3 regions of the Kribbella sp. CA-294648 genome follow, and region 2 is predicted to be linked to each of the others. Evidence: riboswitches for the same ligand, from Rfam matches in the RefSeq annotation. Region 2 holds a riboswitch; each other region holds the start of a gene.
What was found. A riboswitch is a leader RNA that binds a small molecule or an ion and turns the genes downstream of it on or off. The one in region 2 is predicted to bind cobalamin.

Region 1: another riboswitch for cobalamin. It lies ahead of ACQPYM_RS40930 (CbtB domain-containing protein); the one in region 2 lies ahead of ACQPYM_RS18935 (magnesium chelatase subunit D family protein).
Region 3: another riboswitch for cobalamin. It lies ahead of ACQPYM_RS03260 (ABC transporter substrate-binding protein); the one in region 2 lies ahead of ACQPYM_RS18935 (magnesium chelatase subunit D family protein).

What each region holds. Positions count from the first base shown of each region.
Region 1 is NZ_CP191981.1:8,579,843-8,583,111, forward strand. It holds gene ACQPYM_RS40920 (histidine phosphatase family protein) at 1-275, opposite strand, end outside; gene ACQPYM_RS40925 (CbtA family protein) at 272-1,039, opposite strand; gene ACQPYM_RS40930 (CbtB domain-containing protein) at 1,045-1,248, opposite strand; cobalamin riboswitch at 1,282-1,411, opposite strand; gene ACQPYM_RS40935 (LysE family translocator) at 1,487-2,125, shown strand; gene ACQPYM_RS40940 (MFS transporter) at 2,195-3,269, opposite strand, start outside.
Region 2 is NZ_CP191981.1:3,982,871-3,986,139, reverse strand. It holds gene ACQPYM_RS18935 (magnesium chelatase subunit D family protein) at 1-1,748, opposite strand, end outside; cobalamin riboswitch at 1,969-2,099, opposite strand; gene surE (5'/3'-nucleotidase SurE) at 2,318-3,073, opposite strand.
Region 3 is NZ_CP191981.1:670,660-673,928, forward strand. It holds gene ACQPYM_RS03250 (hypothetical protein) at 1-632, shown strand, start outside; gene ACQPYM_RS03255 (ribbon-helix-helix domain-containing protein) at 639-956, opposite strand; cobalamin riboswitch at 1,313-1,496, shown strand; gene ACQPYM_RS03260 (ABC transporter substrate-binding protein) at 1,504-2,538, shown strand; gene ACQPYM_RS03265 (FecCD family ABC transporter permease) at 2,535-3,269, shown strand, end outside.

The DNA of each region.
Region 1 (3,269 bases), 4.2 Mb from region 2:
GCCTCTGGCGAAGCTGCTAGCAACTCCTCCAGTTCTCGGCCGGACCATTCGCCGTACTGGCGGTCTCTCAGCGCCGGCACCACGACAGGTGTCAGCCCGAGCGCCGCGGCAGTGCGCAATGCGGCCGTTTCTGGGCCGGCGTAGACCTCGTCGGCGTCGATCTTGAGTTCGCGGGCGGCGTCGACGCCGGCGGGGTCGGGTTCGGCGTCGCCGCCGAGGACGAGTCCCCGCAGGGCGGGGGTCAGCGCGTGCGCGACCAGCGTCAGCGACGTCAAGCGGCTACCACCTCAGGTTCGACCTTCCCCGTACGACGGTCGGTCGCCGCCGCGTAGCCGAGCCCGAGGAGCAGCCAGAGTGTGGTCTGGGTGCCCAGCGAGGCCAGCCGGAACTTCCAGAGCAGCGTAGCGGGGAACGACCCCGGAACCTCGTTGATCGCGGGCAGAATCAAGTACGCGGCGACGACTGTCACGAGGAACGCGGCGGCACCGGCGCCGATCCGGATCCAGGGAGCCGACCCGAAGCGGGCCGACCAGCGCGACGCGGCGACGCCGGCCCAGACCGCGAGCAGGCCGAGCACGAGCGTCAGCAGATAGGTGACAGTCCGCTGCGTGATCGTCTCGGGGTCCCCGACGGCCGGCGGGTTCGGCGGGTACTTGAGGAACGGCACCAGCACGATCCCGACGTACCCGGCCGCGGCCAGCCCCAGAGCGGCGTACGAGTCGCCGGGTGTGCGCAGGCGTCGGCGCAGCAGGGTGTAGCCGACAGCGAAGATGCCGCCGAGCGCCACGCCGTACAAAGACGTCGCGAGGAACAGCCCGAACCGCTGGCCGTCGCGACTCACGAGAGGTTCTTCGCCCGGGTCGGCCGGGATGGCCTTGCCGTTGGCGTCATGGGTGTGCGCGGCACCGGCCGCCTCTTCGATCGCGATCGCGGAGTCGATGTGCGGTTCGCCCGTCACATACGCGAAGGTTCCGGCCAGCAGGCCGGCGAAGAGACCGACGATCAGGCCGCGCACCAGGAGGGATCCGAAGGTGCGCATGAAGGTCAGTGGCAGGGCACGCCGAGGAGGTGACGGCCGTCGTGCATCAGCTCGTGCAGGTACATCCCGGACTGCGAGATCGCACCCTGGTCGAAAGCCACCAGGTAGGCCAGCGTGAGCGCCAGGCCGGTGGTGAGCAGAGCGGTGGCGAGCAGCCGCGGCGAGACAGCCGGTACGGCGACCGAGCGGGCAGGCGTGGGTACAGACATGAAGACCTCCTAGGGAAGTGCGCGTCCCTTTCGAAAGGCTGCTGGTACCCGAGCGTCCTGACTCACGAGCAAGCTCGCTCACAGTGGCGCGGCCGTACCGGTCTCTCACCGGTTTCCCTCATGGCACCGCAGGTTGTCTCTGGCAAGGTAGCGGCCCCGTTCCACCGGGGTCAACGGACGACGAGCGCCCGATGAGATAAGTCACCCGTACTCCGGTCCGCTGGCCTACGCTGGCTGGATGCCGTCCACCCATCACCTGGTCGCGTTCGCGATCACCGCCCTCGTCATCATCGTCGTCCCCGGTCCGAGCGTGCTGTTCATCGTCGGCCGGGCCCTCGCGGTCGGCCGGCGTGAGGCAGTACTGACCATGCTGGGCAACACCGCCGGTGCCGCGGTGATGCTGCTCGCCGTCGCGTTCGGGCTCGGCGCCCTGATCGCGGCCAGCACGATGGCGCTGACGATCGTGAAACTCGTCGGCGCGGCGTACCTGGTCTATCTCGGGGTGCACGCCTTCCGCAGCCGCAAGTCGCTGGCGGAGGCGATGACGAGCGGGGTGAAGCCGGGCAGCGCTCGTCGGGCCCTGCGGCAGGGCTTCCTGGTCGGTCTGACCAACGCGAAGACGGCGGTGTTCTTCGCGGCCGTGCTGCCACAGTTCGTGGACAAGAACGCCGGCCCGGCGACGCTGCAGATCCTGCTGCTCGGCCTGGTCTTCATGCTGATCGCCCTGTGCTCGGACAGCCTGTGGGCACTGGCCGCCGGCACGGCTCGCCAGTGGTTCGCCCGCTCACCCCGCCGCCTGGAACTGGTCGGCGGCACCGGCGGCCTGATGATCATCGGCCTCGGCGCCAGCATCGCAGTCACCGGCGCCAAGGAGTAGCGGACCGCCCCCACTCACAAAGCCGGCAACTCAAGCTCCGGCCACGCTCAGCCTGGCCGGAGCACCCGGCTATTCGGAGCCTTTGTGAGTGGCAGCGGTCCGGCGACCCGCGACAACTCCGATCAAGGCCAGCAGAGCCGGCAGGCCGAAGGCGATCAGGTAGGCCGTTGTGGGCGCATGCGGCTCGATGACGGCGAAGAGTGAACCGCCGACCGCCAGCACAGTGGCAGTGGCCAGGGCGTCGCTGAGCTGTAGTGCGGAGCTGTTTGTGCCTTGCTCTTCGCGGCTGGAGTACTCCAGCACCAGCACCGACAGCGTCGGGAACACGGTTCCCATTCCGAGCCCGGCAAGGCTCCAGCCGAGGATGCCGACAACGACCGGCACGTGCGGGTTGAGCGTGAGCGCCGCGGTCACGATGCCGAGCACGATCGAGATCATCCCGGCCTGCAGGAACACCGCATGCGAGAACGGCTGCTTCGGGCGGCCCCGGTACCAGGTGGCCGCAGTCCAGGACAGCGCGCTGACCGTCAGCACCAGCCCGGCGTACGACGGCGACAGTCCCCGCTCGCGAGTCAGCATCAACGGCAGGAACACTTCAGCCCCGAATCCCGACGCCGCGACGAACCCACGCAGGGCAACAACCGAAGGCAGTCCCGAGCCCAGCCGGAACGTTCCCACCGGCAACAGCTTCGGCACGAAGCCAACCAGACCGATCAACCCGAGCACCACCAGAATCGGCTGGAGCACCCCGCTCTGCTGACCGCCGTAGCTGAGCAGACCGACCCCGACCGCCGCCGCGACCGCCCACAACGCTCGCCGATCCCACATCGACCGGTCGGCCTGCACGACGGTGCCGGCGTTCATCCGTGCCAGCCCCGGCCGCATGACCAGAACGGCCGGGACAGCGAGCACCGGTACTGCGAGGAACACGATCCGCCAGTGGGCGTGCTCGACGATCAGCCCGGCGACCGCGGGTCCGACCAGCGACGGAACGACCCAGCCGGTCGCGAAGGCAGCGAAGATCCTCGGCCGCAACTCCGGCGGGTAGAGGTGACCGACGACGACGTACAGCGCGACGGTGACCAGACCGCCGCCGAACCCCTGGATGAACCGACCGGCGACCAGCAACTCCATCGTCGGTGCG
Region 2 (3,269 bases):
ACGGTCGCGTCGGCTCCGGCGAAGGTGACCAGGCCGACCGTGTCGCGGCGCTGGTAGGCGTCGAGCAGGAGCGAGACGATCGCGGTCTTCACCTCGGTCATCCGCTTCTTCGTGCCCATCGAGCCGGAGGCGTCGACGCAGAAGAGGACGAGATTGCCTTCGCGCCCTTCGCGGACCGCGAGCCGTACGTCGGAGGTGCGGACGGCGAGACCGGGTCCTTTGCGACCGCGAGTGTGCTGGTGGGCAGCGGCGCTGCGGATGGTCGCGAGGAGGTGCGGACGGCCCGATTCGCGACCGACACGGGCACGGTCGCCGACCACGCGGCCGACCTCGGTCAACGCCCTCGAACGCCGTCCGGCAACACCGGCTCCGGCACCTTGGACACTCAGCAGACGAGCCTTGTACGGCGTGGAACTGGCGGCCACCTCGCCCGTCGGCGCGGCACCGGAGTTGGCGCCGTCAGCGTTCTCGCCGGGCTGCCCCGGGACGCGGTCCGGCTCCCCCGAGTCGGCGTCGGTCGATGCGCGTGAGGCGTCGGCTCGATTGTCGGGGCTCGCCGGATCGTCGGCGCTGTCGTCGTTGTCTGCTCCTGGCGGCGTCTCGGGGCCGTCGCCCTTGGAGTCGCCGTCCGGGCCTCCGCCTGAGCCGCCGCCGCCTGAGTCGCCGCCGTCTGGGCCGCCGCCGTCGGGGTCGTCGTCCGGGTCGGGGTCTGGTGGAGTGCTGTTCTGGATGGCTTGTTCGAGTTGCTCGTCGTCCAGGCCGGGAGCGTCGAAGGGGTTGCGGCGCTTGCGATGCGGGAGGGCGAGTTTCGCGGCGGCGCGGACGTCTTCCACCTCGACGACGGTCCGGCCCGACCAGGCGGCGTGGGCGATCGCAGTACGGGCGGTGACCAGGTCCGCGCGCATCCCGTCGACGTCGAACGAAGCGCAGATCTCGGCGATCTGGCGCAGCGCGGCGTCGGTGAGGATGACGTCCGCGAGGCGGGACTTGGCCTTGGCGATGCGCTCGGACAGTTCGGCCTGCGCACCGGAGTACTTGCTGATGAAGGCAATCGGGTCCGCTTCGTAGGCGAGCCGGGCGCGCATCACCTCGACGCGGACGGCCGGGTCGCGGCTGGCGACCACGTCGACGGTGAGACCGAAGCGGTCGAGCAGTTGCGGGCGGAGTTCGCCCTCTTCTGGGTTCATCGTGCCGACGAGGACGAAGCTCGCCGGGTGGGTGATCGAGACGCCGTCGCGCTCGACGGTCGCGCGACCCATCGCGGCGGCGTCGAGCAGTACGTCGACCAGGTGGTCGTGCAGGAGGTTGACCTCGTCGACGTACAGGAGCCCGCGATGCGCGGCCGCGAGCAGGCCGGGTTCGTAGACCGTGACGCCTTCGGAGAGTGCTCGCTCGAGGTGCAACGAGCCGAGAACACGATCCTCGGTGGCCCCGACCGGCAACTCAACCAGGCGAGCCGGTCGCGAAACCGCCGTCAACTGCGCCTCGGCGTGAAGGCGGTCGGTTGGCGCCGAGTGGGGGGCATCCGGGCAGGTGGGGTCGGGGGCGATGGGGTCGCAGGAGAAGCGGCAGCCCTCGATCACCTCGACGGGCGGGAGGAGCTCGGTCAGCGCGCGGACGGCCGTCGATTTCGCCGTACCCTTCTCGCCGCGGATCAGCACGCCACCGATCGCCGGCGAGACCGCCGCGAGGATCAACGCAAGCTGAAGATCCTCCATCCCGACCACAGCGGTGAACGGAAATCCCATCGACACCGGCCGGCCGCTGAAGGAGCTCGACACCGCCGCCACCGGACGGCCGCTGGACGAGCCGGGCTCCGTCGCGATCGGAGTGCCGGACCCGGTCGGCGCCGGGCGGCCGTCGGGTGAGCTGGGATTTGTCGGAGCAGACCGCATGGGCGGTGGTTCCCTTCGTCCTGCGGGTGTCCACGCCCGCCTCGGCACTTGGCACGCCGGGCGCGCGGAGAGCGCTCCCTGACGGACGATCGCGGATGTCCTGGCTTCCGGGCCTGAGCCCGGTCACAGTGGCGGGACCGCCCCGGAATCCAGCCCCGACAGGGCCGTCACCGGTGTTCCTCCACAACCGTCCCGGCGATCATTCCACACCACCCACACGCCGGACCGCCCGGAGCAGGTGAGCGTCATCACCGACAGACGACAAAACCACCCTGCCGGCTCCGTCGGGGTGCCCAGCAGGTGAGCAGCCCGCGCCGACGGTCCGCCCACACCCGAGGGGCTGCGGGGATGCGGCTCTCGCCGAGCGGCGACGGAGCTGCCGCCCCATCCCGCCGGCAGCGGCGGGAATCGCCGCGAGGGGTCTAGTTGGTGAAGGCGGCTGAGAGGTGGGTGGCCGCTGAGTCGCCGGGGAGTTCGCCTACGCCGGTGAGGGGGGTGACGGTGATGTAGCCGGCCAGGAGGAGGGTCTCGTCGGTGTCGGGTTCGGTGGGGGGTGGGAGGGTTCGCAGGGTGATGAGCTGGTCGCCGGTCGGGGTTGTTTCGAGGACCAGGCGGGAGCGTTCGTACGGCGCCAGTCGGGCCCAGCGGGCGCCTTTGAGTTCGCTCACCGGTACGTCGGGCACGTTGACGTTGATCACCGTGCCGACCGGCTGGTCCCGCAGCCAGGTGAGCGCTTCCGCGGCGACGGTGCCCGCGGTTTCGAAGTACGAGGGATCCTCGGAGTCGATGCTGATCGCGAGCCCGGACAGCCCTTGGGTGGCGGCTGTCAGCGCGGCGGCGACGGTGCCGGAGTGCAGGATCGGGCCGATGTTGTGGCCGTGGTTGATGCCGGACACAACGATGTCCGGCGGCGGCCCGAAGGCGCCCAGCCGGGCCAGTGTCACCGCGATCCCCGGTGTCCCGTCGATCCCGACGAACCCGTTCTCGCCGACCTTCGACGCGATCCGCCGGCCGATCATCCGGGCCCGCGACGATCCGACCCCACTCTGATCGTCCCAAGGCGCCACCACCTGGACTTCGTGGCCGGCCTCCTCGATGGCCGCGGCGAGCGCCTGGATGCCCAGGGACTCGTAACCGTCGTCGTTGGTGACCAGGACTCGCAACTGTTCGGGCGCCATACCTCAACCCAACCACACCCCGGACGCCTCCGCGCCGACTCGCGCCACCCCGGAAACCGCCTCACCCAGGCAAGCGGGCTGTCCCGTACGCCGCGCCGCGAGACGAGATGTCCGGATCCGGCCAACACTCCTGGTGATCAACCGGTTACGAACGCTTGACGCCCGAGTGAGCACGTCGGAACAATCCGAGACGCCG
Region 3 (3,269 bases), 3.3 Mb from region 2:
TGCGCGTTGGCACGTCTGTCATGCCGGCGACCCCTGCGGACCTTGCCGCGGCCCGCAAGGCGTACGACGCCACCAAGGGCGAGCCGGCCAAACCGGTGACGGTAGGGCAGGGTGGGTTCGGGACCAGTCGTTTCGTGGTGTTCCTGCTCGACGGGAAGCTGCGCAAGGTCAGCGGGCCGGTTGCGACGCTGGCGAAGTACGCAGTACTGGCCAAAGAGGTGGCGCAGCAGGCGGACGGGCTGCCGGAGCCGGGGCCGCTCATCACCCGGCCGGAGTGCGAACGCGCCACGCCGGCTGCCGCGAAGGTAATGGGCACGGAGGCGGCCATCCGGCGCGACGGCCAGACCGACCTGGGCGACATCGTCTGCGGCTGGATCACCAAGACCCGCGTCCTCTACTCCACTGCCCGCCGAGTCGCCGACGCGGAAGCCGTCATCGCCCCCACCCGCAAGGCCGCCACCTCCCTCTCGATCCCCCTGGGCGACGAGGGCTACGTAGACACCGCCACCGGCCGCACCCTCATCCGCATCGGCACCAGCAAAATCGTCGAACTCGTCCCCCTCCCCGCCGGCACCGCCGACAAGGACGACATGGTCAAGTTCGCCCTCGCCACCTCCTCGCTCTACCGCTGAATTCCTTCAGCTGGCGTCTTTGTGCGCCGCCAGATACTCGCTGAGGGCTTCCCGCAGGACATCGCTGGCGTTGCGGTGATGGTTCCTGGCGAACGCGTCGAGGTCTGCGTTGAGAGCGCGAGGGAGCCGAACCTGACGGATCGGCGACTTCTCTCCGGGGGCAGCATCGGGGTCGATCGACGGCCGGCCGCCCTGTGAGCGCTCGACCAGCTCCCGGCCGAACGCGGCTGCCTCCTGACCACACAGGCCCTTCTCCGCATCCCGCGCCAGGGTCATGTCGTGCTCAGCCCACTCGGCCACCGCGTCGTAATCCTTCTCGCTCATCTCTCCTCCTCCATCCGCTCAAGATGCTTGCGCCGAGCAACCATCACGTCAAAGACGTGCAGATCACGTGGTGGATTGATCTCAACCATGACCTCCAGCAACTCTCCGCCCAGTTGCCGGGGCGGCCTGATGAACAATGTCGGCCGGATGTTGGCCGGCGGCGGGGTTCATCGAACTCTCGCTGGACGAAGTAGGCGTTCATTATGGCGTGCAGGGCGTCCTCGCGGTCGATGCCGTGTTTGTCCGCACTGGGTGCCCACGTGATTGCCACCGCTGTAATGTACTACAAAACTCAGCTTGTGTCATACAGAACCGGTCTAGGGTTCCGCCCGTTCTGCGACTGGGTTGCAGGTGGGTTAGGTTGGCGGGGTCGTGGTGTTCGGGAAGCCGGTGTGATGCCGGCGCGGCCCTCGCCACTGTGATCGGGATGTTCGTGGGTTGTTCCAGGGTGGAGACCACTGGTCAGCGATGACTGGGAAGGTCAGGCCCGCGAGCGCAGTACCCGTCAGCCAGGAGACCGGCCACGACGTGTCACACCGTCCACGAGGTGCTGGAGGCGCGCGTGAAAACGCTGGCTGCTGCTGTTGTCGTACTGTCCCTGGTCACCGGCTGCGGGGGTGCCGCGAAAGCCGGCCCCAAGGCCGGCCCGAGTACCACCGTGAAGAACTGCGGGATCGACGTCACCGTCGACGGCCCGCCCAAGCGGGTGTTCGCGGCGTACCAGCCGGCCATCGAGCTGGCGCACGCGCTGGGGATCTCGGACCAGCTGGTCGGTACGGCGTACCTGGATGCGACCGTGCTGCCGCAGTACGCCGCGACGCAGACGGACCGCAAGTACTACAAGAACCTGCCAAGTCGCGAGGAACTGCTCAGCCAGGAGCCGGACTTCGTGCTCTCCGGATTCAACGACGTCTTCAGCAGCGCGGGCAGTGACTCGAGCTTCGGCAGCCGGAAGAGCCTTTCCGATCTCGGCGTGCGGACGTGGATCTTCAGCCCGCTCTGCCCGACTGCGGACGGCAAGGGCGACGAGGCGATCGACCCGTCGACCGTCTCGATGGACAATGTGTACGCCGACCTGCGCGACCTCGGCCGGCTCTTCAACGTCTCCGACCGGGCCGAGACCGTGATCGCCGACCAGCAGAAGCGGATCGCTGCCGTCGAGGCGAAGGTCGCCAAAGCCCCGAAGCCGACCGTCGCGATCCTGCGTCCCGGGCTGGAGGGCGGTGGCGTGACCGTGTCGGGCGGTCCGGACTTCGGAACCGTGCTGATCCGGCAGGCCGGCGGGGTGAACGCCTTCGCCGACCTGACCTCGAAGCGGAACGTGAAGATCAGCGTCGAAGAGTTCATCAAGCGAGACCCCGACTACATCCTGATCAGCGGCTGCTGCGACGCCACCCTGACCGAGGCGCAGGTCCAGCCGGATGTCCAGAAGATCCTGGCCAATCCGGCGTATGCCAATCTCAAGGCGGTCCGGAACAAGCGCGTCGTACCGTGGCTGTTCGCCCATCACTCGGCGGGTGTCCGCGGCGCCAACTCCACCGAACTGATCGCGAAACTGATCCACCCCGACCTGGTCAAGTGACCCGGTCCTGGGGTGGCCGGGCCGCCGGTCTGCTGGCGGCCTGTGGGTTGCTGCTGGCCGTCGTGCTGCTTTCGCTTGTCGCAGGCAACCAATGGTTCGGACCGCACGACGTCTACGTCGCGGCGGCGGATTTCACCGGATCGGACACGGACCGGGTGATCCGCTACCTACGCTTTCCCCGTACTGCGGCAGGCCTGCTGGCCGGCGCGGCACTCGGCCTGGCCGGCGCCGTGATGCAGGGGATCACCAGGAATCCGCTGGCTGATCCCGGCATCCTCGGCGTCAACGCGGGCGCCGCGCTGGCAGTGGTGGCAGCGATCGGTCTGCTGGGCGTCCAGTCGCTGACCGGCTATGTCTGGTTCGCGATGGGTGGCGCGCTGATCGCGACAGTCGTCGTCTACCTCGTCGGCTCGGCCGGCCGAGCCGGTGCGACCCCGGTGAAGCTCGCTCTTGCGGGAGCCGCGGTGACGGCCCTGCTCGGGTCGATGACCTCGGCCATCACCTTGCTGGATCTGTCCACCCTGAACGAGTTCCGCTTCTGGGTCGTCGGCTCGTTGACCATGGCAACCAGTGCGATCATCGCCCAGGCGTTCCCGTTCATTGCTCTCGGCATCTTCTTGGCGTTGACCCTCGGACGTTCGCTCAACCAGCTGGCACTCGGCGACGACCTCGCCGTCACGCTGGGAGCCAGGATCGGTCTGGTCCGCCTCACAGCCGCGCTGGCCGTCGTA